Regions from separate parts of the Myceligenerans crystallogenes genome, predicted to be linked through region 2. Evidence: predicted binding sites of a transcription regulator. Region 2 holds the regulator's gene; each other region holds the start of a gene.

Region 1 (5,159 bases), on a different contig from region 2:
GATGCGGTGGCTGGTGGCGTGGTCGCTGACGGGGCTGGGGTCGCTGCTGTCGAACCAGGGGCGCGTGGCGGAGGCCGTGGGGCTGGAGGAGGAGGCGGTGGCGATCCGGCGCGAGCTCGCCGGCGAGACGCCGCAGCGGTACCGCGACATGCTCGCGACCTCCTGCTCCAACCTGGCGCTGACCTACTCGCGGCTCGGGCGGTTCGACGAGGCGCTGCCGCTGGAGCAGGAGGCGGTCTCCGTCCGGCGGGAGCTCGCCGCGCGGCTGCCCGGGCGGTACGAGGAGGACCTGGCGAGGTCGCTGTCGCGGCTCGGCCTGCGGCTCACCGAGAGCGGGCGCCCGCTGGACGCCGTCGCGCCCGCGACCGAGTCGGTGAGCATGCTGCGGGACCTGGCCCGCACCCGGCAGCCGCACCATCAGGACGGCCTCGCCGCCGCGCTGACCAACCTGGCCACGGTGCTGCGCGGGCTCGGGCGGGCCGAGGCGGCGGCCGCCGCGGTGCGCGAGGCGTTCGCGCTGCGCGACGAGAGCGTGGAGACCGCCGCGCGGGAACGCGTGCTGCGGGACGCGCTCGGGGTGACGCCGGACGTGCTGGTGGACATCGAGGAGCGAGGGCCGGCGGGGTCGTAGGACGCGCGTCCGGCGGGGCCGGCCGCGCGGCATAGGATCGTCTGCTGTGACACATGCGTTGAACGTCGGAGTGCTCGCCCTGCAGGGTGACGTGCGCGAGCACGTCGCGGCGCTGGAGGCGGCCGGTGCGCGGGGCGTGGGCGTGCGGCGGCTCGCCGAGCTCGAGGCCGTCGACGGGCTCGTGATCCCCGGCGGTGAGTCGACGACCATCGACAAGCTGCTGCAGATCTTCGGGCTGGCCGACCCGCTGCGGGCGATGATCAAGGAAGGGCTGCCCGTGTACGGGTCGTGCGCCGGGATGATCCTGCTCGCGGACCGGATCGTGGGCGGGACCGCCGATCAGCGGACGCTCGGGGGGATGGACGTCGTCGTGCGGCGCAACGCGTTCGGGCGGCAGGTGGACTCCTTCGAGACGGACCTCGAGATGGCGGGGGTGTCCGGCGGTGCGGCCGGAGAGGGCGCGCTCCTGCGTACCGCCTTCATCCGCGCGCCGTGGATCGAGGAGGCCGGGCCCGACGTCGAGGTGCTGGCCAGGATCCCGGCGGTGGATACCGCAGGCCGTGAGCTGGCTGCCGCCGGTAAGATCGTCGCAGCGCGGCAGGGCTCGCTGCTCGCCACCGCCTTCCACCCGGAGATCACCGGTGACGCGCGCGTGCACGCCTTGTTCGTGGGGATTGTCGCTGGTGACGACGGAGGGCGCAGCGCAGGGTGAGGGCCGGGCAACGAGGCGCTCGCCCGGAGCGGAGTCCGAGAAGTCGCCGCATTCATACAGATTCGCGAAGGAGTTAACGGGTACATGTCAGGTCACTCCAAGTGGGCCACGACCAAGCACAAGAAGGCGGTCATCGACGCCAAGCGTGGCAAGCTCTTCGCGAAGCTGATCAAGAACATCGAGGTCGCGGCCCGGACGGGAGGCGGGGACCCCGCCGGTAACCCGACGCTGTTCGACGCCATCCAGAAGGCGAAGAAGTCGTCGGTCCCGAACGACAACATCGATCGCGCGGTCAAGCGCGGCTCCGGCGAGGGCGCCGACGCCGTGGACTACCAGACGATCATGTACGAGGGCTACGGCAACGACGGCATCGCCGTGCTGGTCGAGTGCCTCACGGACAACAAGAACCGTGCCGCCGCCGAGGTCCGCACCGCGTTCAACCGCAACGGCGGCTCGCTCGCCGACCCGGGCTCGGTCGCCTACCTGTTCTCCCGCAAGGGGCTCGTCGTCGTGCCGAAGTCCGACGGCGTCGGCGAGGACGAGGTCATGGAGGCCGCGCTGGAGGCGGGCGCCGAGGAGGTCTCCGACCTCGGCGAGGTCATCGAGGTCATGTCCGAGGCGACCGACCTGGTGCCCGTGCGCAAGGCCATCCAGGACGCCGGCATCGACTACGACTCCGCCGACGTGGTCTGGCACCCGTCGATGCAGGTCGAGGTCGACGTCGAGGCCGCCCGCAAGATCATGCGGCTCATCGACGCGCTCGAGGACAGCGACGACGTGCAGAACGTCTTCGCCAACTTCGACGCCAGCGACGAGGTCATGGCGGCGCTCGACGACGAGGAGTGAGCCGGCGGGCGCGAGCCGGCACCGCTGCCGGCCGCGCCCGCGGCGCCGCCGAGCGCCCGCGCGCCACGCCCGCTCCGCGGCGGAGGACGGTTTCGCGGGCGCTTCATGACATGCTGACGGCGTGCGAGTTCTTGGCGTTGACCCCGGTCTGACCAGGTGCGGCGTGGGGGTGGTGGACTCCCTGCCCGGCCGGCGCGCGCGCATGGCCGCGGTGGGCGTCATCCGGTCCGACGCCGACCTGTCCGTGGACCTGCGGCTGCTGCGGATCGCCGAGGGGCTCGACGAGTGGCTCGACGAGCACCGGCCCGACGTCGTCGCCGTCGAACGCGTCTTCGCCCAGCACAACGTCGCGTCAGTGATGGGGACCGCGCAGGCCGCGGGGCTGGCCATGCTGGCCGCGGCCCGGCGCGGGATCCCCGTCGCCCTGCACACCCCGAGCGAGGTCAAGGCCGCCGTGACCGGCTCCGGCCGGGCAGGGAAAGAGCAGGTCACCAGGATGATCACCAGGATCCTCGAGCTGGACGACCCGCCCAGGCCCGCCGACGCCGCCGACGCGCTGGCGCTCGCGGTGTGTCACCTCTGGCGGCCCGGCGGCGCGCTGCAGGGCAACGACAGCCACGACCTCACGCCGGCCCAGCGCGCCTGGGCCGAGGCGGAGAAGGCGGCGCGGCAGGTGGGGCGGCGCGCGGGGCGGTGATCGCCCGCCTGCTCGGGTCCTGCGACGACGGACGCTCGTCGCGGGACGACTCCTGGCGGACGGCGCGCCGGGTTGCCGCCGGTGCGGCGGGAGCGCCGGTGAGCCGCGTTAGGATCGCACGGACGTTCGAGGAGTCCTGACCGCAGGGAGGAATGCCCGTGATCGCCTCGCTGACGGGGATCGTGCAGCACGTGACGCTGGACCGCGTCGTACTCGAGGTCGGCGGGGTCGGGTACCTCGTGCACGCGACGCCGGGGACGCTCGCGGGGCTGCGCGTGGGTGACAGCGCCAGCGTGGCGACCAGCATGGTGGTGCGCGAGGACTCCATGACCCTGTTCGGCTTCGCCGACGCCGACGAGCGCGACGTGTTCGAGGTCGTGCAGACCGTCAGCGGCGTCGGGCCGCGGCTCGCGCTCGCGATGGTCGCCGTGCACACGCCGGAGTCGCTGCGCCGGATCGTCGCCACGGAGGACACCGCCGCGCTCACGCGGGTTCCCGGGATCGGCAAGAAGGGTGCGCAGCGCATCCTGCTGGAACTGGGGGACAAGCTGGGGCCGCCGTCGGGCGGCGAGGCCGTACCGCCCGGCGAGGTGAGCGCGATGCCGGCGTCCGACGCCGGCACGGTCCAGGTCGTCGAGGCGCTGACCGGCCTCGGCTGGCCGGTCAAGGCCGCCGAGGACGCCGTCGCGAAGGTCCTCGCCGAGACGGGGGCGGAGGTCGTCGCGCCGTCCGACGTCGCGAACACGCTGCGCGCCGCCCTGCGCACGCTGGGAGGGAACCGTGGCTGACGAGGCGGTGGTGCGGGGCGTGGTGACGGCGCCGTCCGCGGCGGCCGCCGCGGCGTGCCGCGTGGCGGTCGCGACGGGGCGCCGGGAGGCGCACCGTGACTGAGGCGTCCGAGGCCCGTCTGATGGGTGCGGTGGCCGACGACGTCGAGCGGGCCGCCGAGGCCGCGCTGCGCCCCAAGCGACTCGAGGAGTTCGTGGGGCAGCCCGTGGTGCGGGAGCAGCTCTCGCTGATGCTGCGGGCCGCCGTCGCGCGGGGGAACGCGCCCGATCACGTGCTGCTGTCCGGGCCGCCCGGGCTGGGCAAGACGACGCTCGCGATGATCATCGCGGCCGAGATCGGGTCCAACCTGCGGATCACGTCCGGGCCCGCGATCCAGCACGCCGGGGATCTCGCCGCCGTGCTGTCGTCGCTCGAGGAGGGCGAGGTGCTCTTCATCGACGAGATCCACCGCCTCGCCCGGCCCGCGGAGGAGCTGCTGTACTCCGCGATGGAGGACTTCCGGGTCGACATCGTCGTGGGGAAGGGGCCCGGCGCCTCCGCGATCCCGCTCGCCCTGCCGCCGTTCACGGTGGTGGGCGCGACGACGCGCTCCGGGCTGCTGCCGGCGCCCCTGCGCGACAGGTTCGGGTTCACCGGGCACATGGACTTCTACTCGGCGGCCGAGCTGGAGCAGGTCATCGTGCGCTCCTCCCGCCTGCTCGGGGTGGGTGTCGCGCAGGACGCCGCCGCCGAGATCGCCGGACGGTCGCGCGGCACCCCCCGGATCGCCAACCGGCTGCTGCGCCGGGTGCGCGACTGGGCACAGGTGCGGGGCGACGGGACGCTGGACCTGAACGCGGCGAGGTCGGCGCTCCAGGTGTACGAGGTGGACGCGATCGGGCTCGACCGGCTCGACCGGTCGGTCCTGGTCGCGCTGTGCCGGCGGTTCGGCGGCGGGCCCGTGGGCCTGACGACGCTCGCGGCGGCCGTGGGGGAGGAGTCCGACACCGTGGAGACGGTGGCGGAGCCCTACCTGGTGCGGGAAGGGCTCATCGCCCGCACGCCGCGCGGCCGGGTGGCGACCGTCGCGGCGTGGGAGCACCTGGGGCTGACGCCGCCGGAGGGCGGGGCGTTGCTGCCGGGTGGCGGTACGCAGTTGTCCACAGGCCGGTCAACGGACACGCTGTTCGACGCATAGACTGGGCTGCGGAAAGCCAGTACTCCGCCGAATTCTCCGCCGAACCGACAGGAATGCCGTGCCCTTCGATCCCACTTTCCTCATCCTTATCGTCGCTCTCGCGGCGATGCTGTTCTTCACGACGAACCGCAGCCGCAAGCAGCAGAAGGCCGCCGCGGAGTTCCGGGAGAACCTCAGGCCCGGGGTCGAGGTGATGACGCAGTCCGGCATGGTCGGCGTCGTCGTCGGCGTCGACGACGCGCGCCAGATCATCCGGCTCGAGTCCTCGGACGGCCACGTGACCGACTGGGTCATGGCCGCCGTGAAG
Region 2 (5,159 bases):
CTCGCCCAGGGGGCCGTGCTGCAGCTCTTCGAGGTGGCGGAGCGGATGGCCGCCGAGGACACCACGGCCGACGTGCTGTGGCTGAACCGGCCGGACGCCGCCTGGGGCGGGTTCGGCGAGTCGGTCTCCCGGCTGCATGCGGCGCCGCTGCACGTCGCCGGGCTGATCCGGACGCACCTGCTCGGGGAGGCGACGGGCGTGCTGACGTCGGCGACGCTGGCCCTGGGCGGGACGTTCGAGCCGATCGCGAGCACGTTCGGGCTGGGCCGGAAGGCGGCCGGCTCGGGTGGAGCGCCCGGGGGCGCGGGATCCGGAGGTGCGGCCGGTGGTGCGCCGGACGGCGCGGGGGCCCGCGGCGCGGGAGCCGACGGCGCGGGCGCGCGAACCGCGGGCGGCGCGGCGACCGACGACACGCCCGTCTGGCAGGGCCTCGACGTCGGCAGCCCGTTCGACTACGCGAAGCAGGGCATCTGCTACATCGCCCGGCATCTGCCGAAGCCGGGCCGGGAGCCCACCACCGACGCCCAGCTCGACGAGATCGCCGAGCTGGTCACCGCCGCGGGCGGGCGGACGCTGGGTCTGTTCTCGTCCCGCCGGGCGGCGCAGGCGGCCGCCGAGGCGATGCGGGAACGTCTCGACCTGCCGATCCTGGTCCAGGGCGACGACCAGCTGCCGACCCTGGTCCGGGAGTTCGCCGCGGACCCGGCGACCTCCCTGTTCGGCACCCTGTCGCTCTGGCAGGGCGTCGACGTGCCGGGCCCGTCGTGCCAGCTCGTCATCATCGACCGGGTCCCGTTCCCGCGGCCGGACGACCCGGTCAAGGCCGCCCGCGCCCGGGCGATCGAGGAGAGGGGTGGCAACGGCTTCATGGCGGTCTCCGCCACGCACGCCGCGCTGCTGCTCGCCCAGGGCGCGGGCCGCCTGATCCGGAGCACGAAGGACCGCGGCGTCGTCGCCGTCCTCGATCCCCGCCTGGCCACGGCCCGCTACGGCTCGTTCCTGATGCGCTCCATGCCCGGCTTCTGGCCGACGTCGGACACCACGCTGGTCCGCGCGGCGCTCCAGCGCCTGAACCAGGCCTGACCCTCCGTCCGCGCGCGGGCGGACGGGGAGGGCTGGAAGTTCACCACCAAGCCCGGCGGCGCCAGCCGTCCGCGCGCGGGCGGGGATTCGCCGGACTCGGACCATGGCCCGCCTGACCGGCCATGTTCTCCACGGAACCGGGCCCGCCTGGCTCCGTACGGAGCCAGGCCCGGCGTGGCCGGGCGGACGGACACAGATGAGGGCCCGCCGTGACGGGAGGAGCTGGGCACGGAACCGGGCCCGCCATGGCTGGCGAGCCCGGTGCAGGCCCCGGCGGGCGACCGGGGCGGGCCCGGCAGGGATCAGAGGCTGCGCAGGACCGCCACGATGCGGCCCAGGATCTGGGCCTCGTCGCCCGGGATGGGCTCGTAGGCGGCGTTCTGCGGCAGCAGCCAGACGTGGCCGTCCGTCTGCTTGAACGTCTTGACCGTCGCCTCGCCGTCGATCATCGCCGCGACGATCTCGCCCTGCTCGGCCACGTTCTGGCGCCGCACCACGACCCAGTCGCCGTCGCAGATCGCGGCGTCGACCATCGAGTCACCGGCGACCTTCAGCAGGAAGAGGTCACCGTCGCCGACGACCTGACGCGGCAGGGCGAAGATGTCCTCGACCGCCTGCTCCGCCAGGATCGGCCCGCCGGCGGCGATCCGGCCCACGAGGGGGACGTAGGACGCGGCGGGCGCGGCCGTGCTCTCCTCGGTGGCCGAGCCCCAGTGCGCCTCGCCCGACGGCGGGTTCTGGCGCTCGCCCGTGTCCGGGTCCACCAGTTCCATCGCGCGCGGCCGGTTCGGGTCGCGGCGCAGGAACCCCTTGCGCTCCAGGACCTGCAACTGGTGCTTCACGCTGGAAGGGCTCGCCAGGCCGACGGCATCGCCGATCTCACGCATCGAAGGAGGGTAACCGCGGGCCTCGAAGGACTCACGGATGCAGGCCAGCACCTTGCGCTGGCGCGGGGTCAGGCGATCGGCGACCTCCCCCAGGTCGATCGGTTCCTCGGAGTGCCGGGCGATGGTGCCCACACTGCCCAGACTGCCCGGCATCATGCCCGTCGTGCCGGCACGTCCCGACATGCGTCCCGTCATGCTGTACCCCTCCCCATCGGTTGATGATCCCCACTCTAGATCGGGTGTCGGGGAATCTCAAACGGATGTTCGAGCGTGTCTCGACACGAGCGGTGTCGCGTGCTACACAATGGTACGAGTGTTCGTCGTACGGGTGTTCGCCCACGCGACGTCAGCGCACGAGTGTTCGACACGTCAACGTCCCCGGGAGGCAGTCATGGGCACCACGGCCACGGCAGAGGTCCGGCGGGTGCGGCACCTGTACGTGGTGCCGCCGCCGGAACAGGCGCCCCCACGGCCGGGGCGGCCGGCCACGGCCCGGCGGCCGGTCGCCCCCCGGCGGCCCGCTGCCGCCAGGTCCTCCGTCGCGGCCCGGTTCGACCTCGACGGGCTGCGCCTGACCACCCGCGGCCGCGTCGTCGTCGCCCTCGCGGCCTTCGCGCTCGCCGCGCCGCTCGTCTGGGGCGCGACGGCGGCCGCGAACCCGCCGTTGCCGCCGCAGGAGCTGCGGGCCCACGCGGTCGCCCCGGGCGAGTCGCTCTGGGCCCTGGCGGCGTCGGTCGCGGAACCGGGTCAGGACGTCCGCGACGTCGTCCGCGAGCTGCAGGATCTGAACGGGCTGGCGACCGCCTCGCTGCAGGTCGGGCAGACCGTCTACCTCCCCGAGGGATGAGGCCTGACGACGTCGGAAGGTCGTCGGTAGCGGGTGAAGTCGCAAGGCCGGTCCACCATATTGCTGCGGTCGTGTTGCATGGGTGTGGTTTGCCCGCATACGGTCAAGTCCCGGCCGGGAGTACCCGGTCGCCGGCCGAGCCCGCAGGAGACCGCATGCACTGCCCGTTCTGTCGTCACGCCGACTCGCGCGTGGTGGACTCGCGCACCGCGGACGACGGTTCGTCGATCCGCCGCCGGCGGGAGTGCCCGTCGTGTCACAAGCGATTCACGACCATCGAGACGGCGAGCCTGACCGTGGTCAAGCGCTCGGGGGCGACGGAGCCCTTCGTCCGCGACAAGATCGCGATCGGCGTCCGCAAGGCGTGCGCCCCGCGGCCGGTGAGCGACGACGACCTGGCCCTGCTGGCCCAGCGCGTCGAGGAGACGCTGCGCAGCACGGGCAGCGCCGAGATCGAGGCGCAGGAGATCGGCAAGGCGATCCTCGGCCCCCTGCGGGAGCTCGACGTCGTCGCCTACCTGCGGTTCGCGAGCGTCTACCAGGACTTCTCCTCGCTGGAGGACTTCGAGGCGGCCATCACGGACCTGCGCAAGGAGGCCGAGGACGCGGACGCCCAGGAATCTCACAGCCCGAAAACAGCTGGCGAGATGGCCTGACGTGGGAGAGTCTGGTCTGACTGCCCTGGCAGGGCAGCGAGAGACGAGGAGGTGGTCGGCGTGACGTCGAAGAACACGAACGACAGCACGAAGCCCAGTGAGGACGCCAAGGCCAAGTTCCGCGAGGCTCTGGACCGCAAGAACAAGGCGAGCCACCGCTCGGCGGAATCGGACCGGAACACGGGCTCGGTGCACGGCTCGGAGACGACGGGCCCGACGCAGAAGATGTTCCGCCGCAAGAGCGGCTGAGACTCCTCGGCCGAGGCCGCCTCCCAGGCACCTGACCTGGTCGGCGGCCTTTGTCGTGCCGGACGGCGCCGCGGCGGCGGTCCCGTGCCGATGCCGCCGGGCCGGCCGACCCCGCCGGACGCTACCGGCGCTCGTGCACCGGCGCGGCGCCCGTGGACTCCCGCCACAGCACGGTCGCGATCGGCCCCGGCTCCCCCGGCGCCGCCTCGCCGCGCAGCACGGCCAGGAGCGACGCCGCGGCGTGCCGCCCCAGCATGTGGTGGTCGTGGCTGACCGACGTCAGGCTGGGCAGCATCACCGCGGCGACGGGGTTGTCGTCCCAGCCCGTGACGCTGAGGTCCCGCGGCACCTGCCAGCCGCGCTCGGTCGCGGCCCGGATCGCCGCGGCGGCCAGGACGTCCGTGGCCGCGACGACCGCCGTCGCGCCGTCGGCGGGCAGGCCCCGGATCGCCTCCAGCGCGCGCCCGGGATCCCAGTCGCAGTCGACGACGTCGTACGACTCCGCCCCGAGCCGCACCGCGGCCTCCTCGAAGACCCGCCGCCGCTCGCGGGCGCTCGTGTGGGCGTGGTCCCCCGCCAGGTGCAGGAAGCGGCGGTGCCCGCCGGCGGCGAGGCGATCCATGATCTCGTGCAGGATCGACGCGTCGGCCAGGTCGCCGATGCTCCGCATGTTCTCGTCGTAGCGCGGCACGACGAGCAGGGGCGTCCGGGGCTCCTCCGCCGCCAGGCCGGGCAGCGGCATCAGCGAGACGATGCCCTCGAAGAACCCGGCGTCGGACAGCTCCAGGACCCGTGCGCGGCGCGCGTCCGGCGCGCCGCTGAGGGTGATGACCTCGACCGTGTACCCCGCCGCCTCGGCGGTCTGGCGCACGCCGTCGAGGATCGCCAGGGAGCTGACCGCGAGCCCGCTCGGCAGGGCCACGGCGAGGCGGCCGGTGCGCCGGTCGCGCATGGCGCGCGCGAGCAGGCTCGGGCGGTAGCCGAGCCGCGCGATCGCCTCGTCGATCCGCGCCCGGGCGGCCTCGTTGACGGTGTCGTCACCGCGCAGGTGCCGCGACACCGTCTGGTGCGACAGGCCCGCGAGGCCGGCGACCTCGCGGATGGTCGGCCGCCGGGCGCCGGGGGAACGAGATGCGGAAGTCATCGCTGCATCAGTACCACAGGAACCCGCCCGGCACGGCGCGCGCACCGCGGCCGCCCCACGACGCCGCCGGACGGGGAGCCGTCGCCGGACGACGCCGGAGCGGCCCCCAGGGCCTCAGGACGCGGCGGCCACGGCCTGCTGGAGCTCCGCCGCCAGCTGCTCGTCCACGCGGCCCCGGACGAGCGTCCCGGCGGCCACGTGCTCCGTGTGGTCGATGTCGCCGTGCTCGTGCACGCGATGCACCAGGTCACCCCGGGAATACGGGACCACGAGGTCGATCTCGACGCCGGGCC
Region 3 (5,159 bases), on a different contig from region 2:
AGGAGGAACGCGGCGGGGCCCGCGACGTCGTCGGGCTCGCCGAGGCGGGCGAGCGGGTAGCGGGCGGCGGCCTCGGCCTCGCGGCCCTCGTAGAGGGCGCGGGCGAGCTTGGTCCTGATGACGGCGGGGGCGAGGGCGTTGACGCGGATCGCCGGGGCCAGTTCGTGGGCGAGCTGCTGGGTGAGGTTGATGAGGGCGGCCTTGGAGACGCCGTAGAAGGCGATGTCCGGGGAGGCTGTCGTGCCGGCTACCGAGGCGAGGTTGAGGACGGAGCGGAGGGTGGTGGGCGGGGGCGTGTCGGCGGGTCGCTCGTTGTCCGGTGGTGGCGTGTCGCGGGGCGGGACCGTCGTCGCGGCCACGGCGGCGCGCGCCCATTCGAGGGCGGCGAGCACGTTGACCTCGAAGATCTTGCGGGCGGCGGCGGGGTCGAGTTCCGCCAGCGGGCCGTAGGCGGGGTTGATCCCGGCGTTGTTGACGAGGTGGTGGAGGGCGCCGAAGCGGTCGATGGTGTGGGCGATCGCGGCGTCGCGGTGGGCGGCGTCGTGCACCTTGCCGGGGACGCCCGAGGCGCGGCCGCCGAGTTCGGCCACGGAGGCGGCGAGCTGGGCCTCGTCGCGGCCGGTGACGACCACGGATCCGCCCTCGGCGACGACGCGGCGGGCGATGGCCAGGCCGATCCCGCGGGTTCCTCCGGTGATCAGGGCGACTCTGCCCGCGAACCTCTGCACTGGGGTTCCCTCCTTGGCTGCGACATACCGGCTAGTCGGTTTGTAGGAGGAAGCTATCACGGGGACGGCGGCGAGGGAAGGGACGCGGAGGTGCGGGCTCAGCCGGCCCGGGTCAGGCCGGGCATCTGCGCCTGGATCTCCCGGATCGTCGTGGCGAGCACGCCGGTGGCCAGCAGGCCCGATCCCAGCGGCCCCGACGCGTCCGCCCCGAGCAGGGGCAGCCGGAGGAGGGCGGCGCGGACGTCGGCCGAGATGTGGTCGAGCTGCCAGCGGACCTCCGCGCGCCGGGCGTCGTCCTGCTCCGGTCCCCCGGGCCGCCCCGGCGCCGCCAGGGCGGCGGCCTTCGCCGCGTACGCGGCGGCCCCCAGCGCATGGGCGCCCATGTGGGCGACGGCCGAGGCCTGACCGGCGGCGCGCACCGCCGCCACGGCGGCCGGACCCTGCACGGACCGCGCCGCCCGGCTGGTCTCGAACCGGCGCCGGATCTCGCCGGCGGTGTCCACGTCGCCGCGGCCGAAGGCCCGGGTCCGGTCGATGCCGTCCCGCACCCGGTCGTCGCCCGGGGCCTCCGCCTCGAACAGGGGGAGCACGCGTTCCGCGCAGTCGGCCGCCCACAGGGCGACGCGACGACGGTCGATCTCGCTGAGGGCCTGCGGGGATGCCATGGGCCAACTCTGTCACGGGTCGGCGACGGGCAGATCCTGCCGTGATGGCACCCGCGGATCGATGTCGCCGCCAGAGACCCTCGCGACCAGTTCCCACGACTTTGACGCCGACGCATTCCTGTGGAAAACCGAGTTTGCACACAGATTAGAGGCTGAGATAGCGATGGCTGATTTCCCTCTGTAGCTTTGCATCAGATTCGAACATCGCATCGATCGAACGGGCGTCAGGGGGGGGTAGGTGCCATGCAGGAGGATTCGTCCGTCGAGCTGCTGGTCGAGCACGCCCGCGAGCACCTGCTCCCCGGCTACGGCGCCCGGACCGGGCCGCTGCTCGACCTACTGGCCCGGCACGTGCCGGATCTTCCCGACGACGTGCTGGGGATGATGGTCCGCGCTGCGGCCGACGTCGCCGGGTGGGCCGCCGGGCTGCAGGCACAGGCGGCCGGCGCGCTCGTGAGGCGTGCGGAGGGGTTCACCGGGTTCGAGGAGACGACCACCATGGTCGCCGCCGAGCTGGACGAGACCCGTCAGACCGCCCGGAAGGTCATGGTCCGCGCCGAGGCCTGCCTGCGGCATCCGGTCGTGCTGGAGCACCTGTCGGCCGGACGGGTCGACGTGCCGCGCGCTGACGCGCTGCTGCTGACCGGCCGGTCACTGACCGACGCCCTGCGCGCGGAGGCGATCGAGAAGCTGCTGCCCATCGCCCCCGAACGATCGGCCGGATGGCTCACCACCGAGATGCGCAAGTTCGCCCGTGCCTGCGATCCCGACAAGGCGAGCAGAGTCGCGGCCGCGTCACGCGGGGTCTTCCATGACGTGTGCGAGGACGAGATGGGCACCATCACCGCGTTCCTGCCGGCCCAGGACAGCGCGGCCGTGTGGGGAGTCGTCGACGATCTTGCCCAGCAGATGCGCCGCACCGAGGACTCCCGCACTCTCGGCCAGCTTCGCGCGGACGTCTTCACCTCGATCCTGACCGGTCGCCTCGTGCCCGAGCACCGTAACGACACCGGGGACGACGGGGCCGTACCGAGCACGACCGACCAGCAGGGTCACGTCGGCGACGACCTGGTGGCCGCCCGCGACGAGCGCCCCATCGTGCGGCTGACTCCCAGCCGCCCGGTCATACGCGTCACCGTCCCACTCGACGCGCTGCGGACCACCGAAGCTTCCCTGGACGCCCCCGCTCCACAGGGACCCCGACCTGGACCTGGCACCGGGCCTGAACCTGAAGCCGAACATCACGACACCACGGGCACCGTGCACCGCACCGGCCCCGCGTGGCTCGACGAATTCGGGCCGATCAGCGTGGCGACCGCCAGGCGTATCGCCTTCGATTCCGACGCCGTCTGGCATCGCATGGTCACCGACCCCGTCACCGGCATCCTCCTCGACTACTCCACACGCGCCTACCGCCCGCCGGCCCGGCTCGCCGAGGCCGTACGCCTTCGCGACGGGTCCTGCCGCGCCCCCGGCTGCACGGCAGACGCCCGCTGGTGCGACCTCGACCACATCGAGCCTTACGACCACGACCGCCCGGACACGCCCGGAGAGCCCGGCCAGACCAGAGCGGAGAACTTGCACTCGCTCTGCCGGACGCACCACCGCCTCAAGACGCGGCACGGCTGGCAGGTAACCCGCGACCCGGACACAGGGATCACGCACTGGACCGCGCCCACCGGGCGGCGCTACGAAACGGCGCCGACGCCGTTCGACCCCACGCCCGCCACGCTGAAGGAGCTGATGACCCCACTACCACGACGCACGCGGGCGTCCCTCGCCGACGCCGTCGACCGGAAGGCAGGCGCCGAACCGGACCCGCCCAGGCGCCGCCCGGGCAACCCGCCACCCGACGCCAACGGACCCGCACCCGAAGCCCCGGAAGAACCACCGTTCTGACCTCGGTGACTCAAGAACCAGGAATCACACATGACCAGGAGTGGCGCCCCGCACCCGACGAGAGGCAGGCTGAACCCGTGAAGCACATCGGATTCCTCTCGTTCGGCCACTGGACGCCGCATGCGTCGTCGTCCACACGATCGGCCGCGGACACCCTGCTGCAGTCGATCGAACTCGCCGTCGCGGCGGAGGAACTCGGCGCCGACGGCGCATACTTCCGCGTGCACCACTTCGCCCGGCAGCTCGCCTCGCCGTTCCCGCTGCTCGCGGCGGTCGGGGCGCGGACGTCCCGGATCGAGATCGGCACCGGCGTCATCGACATGCGCTACGAGAATCCCGCGTACATGACCGAGGACGCGGGCGCCGCCGACCTGATCGCGGGCGGTCGCCTGCAGCTGGGCATCTCGCGCGGGTCACCCGAGCAGGTCATCGACGGCTGGCGGCACTTCGGCCACGAGCCGCGCGACGGCGAGTCCGACGCCGACATGGCCCGCCGCCGCACCGCCCGCTTCCTGGAGCTGCTCGAAGGCGAGGGCTTCGCCGAGCCCAACCCCCGGCCCATGTTCCCCAACCCGCCGGGCCTGCTGCGCCTCGAACCGTGGTCCCAGGGCCTGCGCGACCGCATCTGGTGGGGCGCCGGATCCCGTGCCACCGCGGAGTGGACGGCCCGGCAGGGCATGAACCTCATGTCGTCGACGCTCCTGACCGAGGACACCGGCGTCCCGTTCCACCAGCTCCAGGCCGAGCAGATCCAGATGTTCCGCGACGCCTGGAGGGAAGCGGGACATACCCGCGAACCGCGCGTCTCGGTCTCCCGCTCGATCTTCCCCATCACCGACGACCGCGACCGCGCCTACTTCGGCATGGAACGCTTCAGCACCGACCAGGTGGGCAACCTCGAGGGCGGCCAGGCCAGGTTCGGCAAGACCTACGCGGGCGAGATCGACGAGATCGTCGAGGACCTGGCCGCGGACACCGCCGTCGCCGCCGCCGACACCCTGCTCCTGACCGTCCCCAACCAGCTCGGCGTCGACTACAACGCCCACGTCATCGAGAACGTCGTCCGGCACGTCGCCCCGGCGCTCGGATGGCGCTGATGCGGATCATCGCCGAACAGGGTGACATCACGCGCGCCGGCACCGACGCAATCGTCAACGCGGCCAACTCGCTGCTGCTCGGGGGCGGCGGTGTCGACGGTGCCATCCACCACGCCGCGGGCCCGAAACTCCTGGAGGCCTGCCGCCGGCTGCGCAACACCACCCATCGCGACGGCCTCGAGGTCGGCGACGCCGTGGCCACACCCGGTTTCGACCTGCCCGCCCGCTGGGTGATCCACACGGTGGGCCCCAACCGCAACCGCGGCCAGACCGACCCCACGCTCCTCGCCTCCTGCTTCACCCGTTCGCTCGACGTCGCGGCGGAACTCGGCGCCCGGTCGATCGCGTTTCCCGCCGTCAGCGCGGGAGCGTTCGGATGGCCCGCCGACGACGTCTCCCGGATCGCGGTGGACGCGGTGACCGGCTGGCACGGGCCACCGATCGAGGAGACCCGCTTCGTCCTGTTCGACCAGCGCGTGCTCACAGCGTTCGAGGCGGCGCTCGCCCGCTGATCGTGGCGCGGCGGCCCTCAGCGACCTACCAGCAGAACGTCCGAGGCTGAGCTCACGTCGCTCACAGGTCGGACGCCGCTCACAGGTCGAACAGCGTCGGCTGCTCCAGGTAGACACCCTCCCGCTCCAGCATCCGCAGCTTCGTCAGCGCGCCGCCCCGCGCCGAGAAGCCGCCGATCTTCCGGCCCGCGGCCAGCACCCGGTGGCACGGCACGAGCGGCGGGAACGGGTTGCGGCCCATCGCCTGCCCGACGGCCT

The links. Region 2 encodes LexA, which represses DNA repair genes until DNA is damaged. Its sites were predicted from a motif close to TCGAACANNTGTTCGA; they were not measured.
Region 1: a site for LexA is predicted at 3,001-3,016, ahead of ruvA (Holliday junction branch migration protein RuvA). Genes of this name have one in related genera too.
Region 3: a site for LexA is predicted at 1,591-1,606, ahead of ABD208_RS04745 (HNH endonuclease signature motif containing protein). Genes of this name have one in related genera too.

The regions. Positions count from the first base shown of each region.
Region 1 is NZ_BAAANL010000007.1:119,379-124,537, reverse strand. It holds gene ABD208_RS16560 (tetratricopeptide repeat protein) at 1-631, shown strand, start outside; gene pdxT (pyridoxal 5'-phosphate synthase glutaminase subunit PdxT) at 678-1,343, shown strand; gene ABD208_RS16550 (YebC/PmpR family DNA-binding transcriptional regulator) at 1,428-2,189, shown strand; gene ruvC (crossover junction endodeoxyribonuclease RuvC) at 2,311-2,886, shown strand; gene ruvA (Holliday junction branch migration protein RuvA) at 3,045-3,674, shown strand; gene ruvB (Holliday junction branch migration DNA helicase RuvB) at 3,797-4,852, shown strand; gene yajC (preprotein translocase subunit YajC) at 4,911-5,159, shown strand, end outside.
Region 2 is NZ_BAAANL010000008.1:123,329-128,487, reverse strand. It holds gene ABD208_RS17805 (ATP-dependent DNA helicase) at 1-1,083, shown strand, start outside; gene lexA (transcriptional repressor LexA) at 1,386-2,165, opposite strand; gene ABD208_RS17795 (LysM peptidoglycan-binding domain-containing protein) at 2,362-2,817, shown strand; gene nrdR (transcriptional regulator NrdR) at 2,973-3,473, shown strand; gene ABD208_RS17785 (DUF5302 domain-containing protein) at 3,534-3,722, shown strand; gene ABD208_RS17780 (LacI family DNA-binding transcriptional regulator) at 3,844-4,866, opposite strand; gene hflX (GTPase HflX) at 4,981-5,159, opposite strand, start outside.
Region 3 is NZ_BAAANL010000002.1:12,454-17,612, reverse strand. It holds gene ABD208_RS04755 (SDR family oxidoreductase) at 1-728, opposite strand, end outside; gene ABD208_RS04750 (putative immunity protein) at 827-1,393, opposite strand; gene ABD208_RS04745 (HNH endonuclease signature motif containing protein) at 1,637-3,292, shown strand; gene ABD208_RS04740 (LLM class flavin-dependent oxidoreductase) at 3,370-4,389, shown strand; gene ABD208_RS04735 (O-acetyl-ADP-ribose deacetylase) at 4,389-4,901, shown strand; gene ABD208_RS04730 (methylated-DNA--[protein]-cysteine S-methyltransferase) at 4,981-5,159, opposite strand, start outside.